Linked DNA regions of Geminicoccus roseus DSM 18922. The protein of the gene in region 2 interacts with the protein of the main gene of each other region in a pairwise test. Links are inferred from orthologs where the notes say so. Each region holds a gene or a part of one and is shown on either strand. Other genes may lie near its edges.

The links. Proteins that work in one complex are often made in the same cells at the same time.
Region 1: the proteins of def (region 2) and GEMRO_RS0113860 interact in binary tests that used the Escherichia coli proteins (3 or more experiments, as listed by UniProt). The link is inferred for Geminicoccus roseus DSM 18922 from one-to-one orthologs.

What each region holds. Positions count from the first base shown.
Region 1 is NZ_KE386572.1:2,749,130-2,752,138, reverse strand. What follows is about bases 1-2,932. They hold GEMRO_RS0113860 (aspartate-semialdehyde dehydrogenase), read left to right. Parts: upstream 1-922; coding sequence 923-1,942; downstream 1,943-2,932. Other genes in these bases: xseA (exodeoxyribonuclease VII large subunit), read left to right, coding at 2,639-2,932; GEMRO_RS0113855 (Uma2 family endonuclease), read right to left, coding at 1,986-2,564; leuB (3-isopropylmalate dehydrogenase), read left to right, coding at 1-856. Also shown: more of xseA, read left to right, coding at 2,933-3,009.
Region 2 is NZ_KE386572.1:4,154,361-4,157,294, forward strand. Bases 78-2,934 are described here. They hold def (peptide deformylase), read right to left. Parts: upstream 1,836-2,934; coding sequence 1,320-1,835; downstream 78-1,319. Other genes in these bases: truA (tRNA pseudouridine(38-40) synthase TruA), read right to left, coding at 78-344; fmt (methionyl-tRNA formyltransferase), read right to left, coding at 341-1,330; GEMRO_RS0120630 (calcium/sodium antiporter), read left to right, coding at 2,048-2,934. Also shown: more of truA, read right to left, coding at 1-77. UniProt on the Escherichia coli protein: Removes the formyl group from the N-terminal Met of newly synthesized proteins. Requires at least a dipeptide for an efficient rate of reaction. N-terminal L-methionine is a prerequisite for activity but the enzyme has broad specificity at other positions.

The DNA of each region.
Region 1 (3,009 bases), 1.4 Mb from region 2 along the record:
CCTGAAGCCCGAGCAGGCGCTGCTCAAGCTGCGCAAGCAGCTGGAGCTGTTCGCCAACCTGCGCCCGGCGATCGTGTTCGACGCCCTGGTGGATGCGTCCACGCTGAAGCCCGAGCTGGTGCGTGGCCTGGACATCCTGATCCTGCGCGAGCTGACCGGCGGCGTGTACTTCGGCGAGCCGCGCGGCATCGAGGAGATCGGCGGCGGCCAGAAGCGCGGCGTCGACACCCAGGTCTACACCACGCCTGAGATCGAGCGCATCGCCCGGGTCGGCTTCGAGCTGGCGCGCAAGCGCGGCAACGCGGTGACCTCGGTCGAGAAGGCCAACGTGATGCACACCGGCGTGCTCTGGCGCCAGGTGGTCACCGACCTGCACGCCCGCGAGTACGGCGACGTCCAGCTCTCGCACATGTATGCCGACAACTGCGCCATGCAGCTGATCCGCCGGCCCAAGCAGTTCGACGTGATCGTCACCGACAACCTGTTCGGCGACATCCTCTCGGATGCCGCCGCCATGGCGACCGGCTCGCTCGGCATGCTGCCCTCGGCCGCCTTGGGCGCGCCCGATGCCGCCACTGGCAAGCGCAAGGCGATGTACGAGCCGATCCACGGCTCCGCCCCCGACATCGCCGGCAAGGACATGGCCAACCCCATCGCGGCCTTGATGAGCTTTGCCATGCTTCTCAAGTACAGCTTCGACCGCGATGCCGAGGCCCAGCTGCTGGAAGCCGCCATCGCCGACGTGCTGAACGAGGGCTACCGCACTGCCGACATCGCGCAGGACGGCATGACCCAGCTCGGCACCGTGGAAATGGGCCAGAAGATCCTCACCGCGCTGACCAAGCGCTCGACCTGAATCCGGATTTCATGGGCGTCCCGGGTGCCCTGGCGGGCCGCCCGGGTCCCTCGAAAGGAAACGCTCATGGGCTTTAGAATTGCCGTCGCCGGCGCCACCGGCGCTGTCGGCCACGAGATCCTGAACATCCTGGCGGAACGCGAGTTTCCGGCCGACGAGGTCGTGGCGCTCGCCTCGCGCAACTCGGTCGGCAAGGAAGTCAGCTTCGGCGACGACAAGCTGCTGAAGGTCAAGGCGCTCGAGGACTTCGACTTCACCGGCTACGACATGGCCCTGTTCTCGCCGGGCGGTGCCGTGTCCGCGGTCCATGCCCCGCGCGCCGCCGCCGCCGGATGCCTGGTGATCGACAACACCAGCCATTTCCGCATGGACGAGGACGTCCCGCTGGTGGTGCCGGAGGTCAACCGCGAGGCGCTGCAATACGCCCGCAACCGCAACATCGTCGCCAACCCGAACTGCTCGACCATCCAGATGGTCATGGCGCTCAAGCCCCTGCACGACCTGGCGACGATCAAGCGGGTGGTGGTGTCCACCTACCAGTCGGTGTCCGGCGCCGGCCAGAAAGGCATGGACGAGCTCTTCGAGCACACCAAGGCCGTCTACATGAACGACCTGGGCAAGAAGCCCACGGTGTTCCAGAAAGCCATCGCCTTCAACGTCATCCCCCAGATCGACAAGTTCATGGAGGACGGTTCCACCAAGGAAGAGTGGAAGATGAAGGTCGAGACCAAGAAGATCCTCGACCCTTCGATCGAGGTGGTGGCGACCTGCGTCCGCGTCCCGGTGTTCATCGGCCATTCCGAGGCGATCAACGTCGAGTTCGAGAGCGAGATCAGCCTGGAAGAGGCGATCGAGGCGCTGCACGAGTTCGAGGGGATCAACGTCCTGGATGACCCGGACGACTACCAGTACGCGACGCCCAAGGACGTGGTCGGCGAGTACGCCACCTTCGTGTCGCGCCTGCGCATGGACGACACCGTCCCTTATGGCCTGAACATGTGGGTGGTCTCGGACAACCTGCGCAAGGGGGCGGCGCTGAACGCCGTCCAGATCGCCGAGACCCTGGTCGAGGACGGCCTGGTCTGATCCAGGCCGGCCTCGAGCGCGGCGGAGCTCTATGCCGCCGCGCTCAGGCCTCCTCGTCGTCGAAGCGTGCGCCGGCATAAAGCTCCGCCAGCGGCACCCGTCCCTCCAGCACCCGGCTCTCGAAGCTGTCCTCGCCGGTGACCGGCAGGGCGACCACCCAGTCCTGCCCGTGCCGCTGCCAGCGCTGCACCCAGCGCCGGCCGGCATCCACCAGCCAGATCTCCTCCACGCCCGCGATCTGCTGGTAGGCCGGCACCTTGGCGCGAAAATCGTTCGCCGCCGTGGACGGCGACAGGATCTCCACGATGATGGCGGCCTGGTGCATGAGGCCGCGCCGGTCGGGGGCCGTGCAGGCGAAGATCACGTCCGGGACCAGGTAGGTCGCGTCCCTCTCCGAGATCACCAGCCCGGCGCCCTGGTACGCCAGGCAACGGTCGGGATCGGACGACCGGCGGTCCATGACGTTGCCGACATTCTGCGCGATCCGCGCATGCCGCCCGTGCGGCATCGCCATGGCGACCAGCCGTCCCTGGTAGAGTTCGTAGCGGGCGTCCGGCTCGCCCTCGAACGCCATGAACTCCTCGAAGCTCATCCTCGGCAGATCATTCGAAGCCGGCGCCATCGCACCTCTCCTTGCCGCTCCGTCCATGGCACGGGCTGACGGGAACGTTTGGGGCTGCTAGCAAGCCAGGACCCATGGCGACCAACCTCACCGAATACACCGTCTCCGAGATCAGCGGCGCGCTCAAGCGTACCGTCGAGGACACGTTCGGCCTGATCCGGGTCAAGGGCGAGATCTCCGGCTTCAAGCGGGCCGCCTCGGGCCATGCCTATTTCGGCCTGAAGGACCAGCAGTCCCGGCTGGACGCTGTCGCTTGGCGCGGCTCGGTGCAGCGCTGGCGCTTCGCCCCGGAGGACGGGCTGGAGGTGGTGGCCACCGGCCGGCTCACCACCTATCCGGGCCGCTCCACCTACCAGATGGTGGTGGAGCAGATGGAGCCGGCTGGTGCTGGCGCCATCATGGCGATGCTGGAGGAGCGCCGCCGCCGGCTGGCCGCCGAGGGCCT
Region 2 (2,934 bases):
ATCCGGTAGCGGTAGGCCCGGCTGACCGCGCCGAAGCGGGCATGGAAATCCTCCGGCATCGGCCGCACCGCCAAAACCGCCACCGGGGCCGGGCGCAGGTGATGGTTGAGCGCGTCGCGCATCCGCCCGGGATCGACCGCCCGGTCCAGGTCCAGATGGGCGACCTGGGCCGCCGCGTGCACGCCGGTATCGGTGCGCCCCGCCCCCACCAGCACGGGCTGCTCGCCGCAAAAGCGCCGGACCGCCTCCTCCAGGGCCGCCTGCACCGTCGGGCCGTTGTCCTGGCGCTGCCAGCCGACGAACGGACGGCCGTCATACTCGACGACCAGGGCCAGCCGCGTCATCCGATGGGATCGAACCGAGTGCCGACCGGCAGCTTCCAGCCGCGCAGCAGGTCCGCCGCGGCCATGGCCTTCTTGCCGGGGCGCTGCAGCACCTCCAGCCGCAAGGCGCCGCTGCCGCACGCCACCACCAGGGGCGCGGCCACGACCTCGCCCGGCTGCCCGCCCGCCGGCCGGTCCGCGTCCGCCACCACGCTCGCCCGGCGCACCGTGATCCGCTCGCCGTTCAGCACCGCGAACGCGCCGGGCCTGGGCTCCAGCGCCCGCACCATCCGCTCCAGCTCCGCCGCCGGGCAGGAGAAATCCAGCCGGCCGGTGTCCTTGTGCAGCTTCTCGGCATAGGTGACGCCCTCCTCGGGCTGCGCCACCGGAAGGAGCGCGCCGCTGGCGATCCCGGCCAGGGTCGGCAGCAGCAGGTCGGCCGCCAGCAGGGCCAGGTCGCGATGCAGGTCGGCGGCCGTGGTGTCGGGCCCGATCGGCAGCCTGCCTTCCGCATAGACCGGGCCGGTGTCCAGGCCCGGCTCCATCTGGAACAAACAGACCCCGGTCTCGCGGTCGCCGGCCATGATCGCCCGCTCGATCGGCGCCGCACCCCGCCAGCGCGGCAGGAGCGAGGCGTGCAGGTTGATGCAGCAAAGGCGCGGCACGTCGAGGACCGCCCTGGGCAGGATCAGCCCGTAGGCGCCGGTGACGATCAGGTCCGGCCGATAGCCGGCCAGGCGCTCGACCGCACCTTCCTCCTTGAACCGCGCCGGGGTCTCCACCGGGATCCCGGCCTCCATGGCGCGCTCGTGCACGTCGGTGCGCCGCAGCTGCTGGCCGCGCCCCTTGGCCGCCGGCGGCCGGGTATAGACCGCCACCACCTCGTGGTCCGCCGAGGCCAGCAGCCGCTCCAGGCTCGGCAGGACGAACCCGGTCGAGCCCATCACCACGACCCGCAGCGGGCCGTCCGTCCCGGAGGTTTTCGGGGAGCCCGGGTCAGCCGGCACGCTGGCGCCGCTGCTTGTCGAGCTTCTTCATCAGCATCTCGCGCTTGAGCCGGCTTAGATGGTCGGTGAACAGGATCCCGTCCAGATGGTCGATCTCGTGCAGCAGGCAGCGGGCCAAGAGCCCGTCCGCCTCGATCCGCTGCTCCCGGCCGGCCTCGTCCAGGAAGCGGACGGTGACCTGGCTCGGCCGCTTCACCGGCGCGAACTGGTTGGGCAGGCTCAGGCAGCCCTCCTCGGCCTCGACCGGCTCGCCGGAGGTTTCCACCACTTCCGGGTTGATCAGCCGGATCGGGTTGGGCTCCTCCTCCTTGGCCGCCACGTCCACCACCACGATCCGCTCGTCCACGCCGATCTGCGGGGCGGCCAGGCCGATGCCCGGGGCGGCGTACATCGTTTCCAGCATGTCCTCGAGCAGGGCGGCGACGCGGGCGTCGACCGCCGCCACCGGCCTGGCCTTCTGGCGCAGGCGCGGATCGGGAACTTCCAGGATGGGCAGCAAGGCCATGCGCGATATTCTTCGGCGAAGGGAGGGTGACGGGCAGGTCAGGTAGGCAGTAGCGCCAGATCGGTCAACCGACCGGCCGGCATCCCGGCCTCCAGCACCAGCACCGCAAGGACGCCCGATGGCCATCTTTGCCTGGTTCGGCGGGCACGGCCGACCCATCTCGCCCGTTCCAGGGACGTCCCCCCTGGAACGAGCCACAAGAAAGGAACCCGATGACCTGGCTGTTGATCCTGTCCGGCCTCGTGCTGCTGGTCGTCGGCGGCGAACTGCTGGTCCGCGGCGCGGTCAGCGCCGCCCGGGCAATCGGCATCTCGCCGTTGATGATCGGGCTGACGCTGGTCGGGTTCGGCACCTCCGCCCCGGAGCTGGTCACCAGCCTGATCGCCGCGTTCCAGGGAGCGCCCGGCATCGCGGTCGGCAACGTGGTCGGCTCCAACATCGCCAACATCCTGCTGATCCTGGGCGTCACCGCGCTGATCTATCCCCTGGCCGTGGCGCCGCCCGCCTTCCGCCGCGACGGCCTGGCGCTGGCCGGCTCGACGGTAGCTTGCCTGGGCGCGGTGCTGTGGGGCTTCATGGACCGCTGGATCGGCCTGCTGTTCGTGGCGGTGCTGGTCGCCTACATCGCCTGGGCCTACCGCAGCGAGCGCGCGGCACCCGATGCCGAGGCGGAGATGCACGAGCATGTCGCCGAAGACGCGCGGGCCGGACCGGGCGGCATCCTCGGCTCGGTCGTGCTGGCGCTGGTCGGCATCGCCGCCACCGTGGGCGGCGCCCGCCTGCTGGTCGGCGGGGCGATCGAGCTTGCCCAGTCGGCCGGCATCTCGGAGACCGTGATCGGCCTGACCATCGTGGCGGTGGGGACCTCGCTGCCGGAACTGGTCGCCTGCGCGGTCGCCGCGCTGCGCCGGCATGCCGACGTGGCGCTGGGCAACGTCATCGGCTCGAACATCTACAACGTGCTGGGGATTTTGGGCATCACCTCCTCGGTCCATCCGATCGCGATCCCGGTCGAGATCGCCCGGCTGGACATCTGGGTGCTGATCGCGGCGACGGCGCTCGTGCTCCTGTTCCTGCGCACCGGCTGGACGCTGCGGCG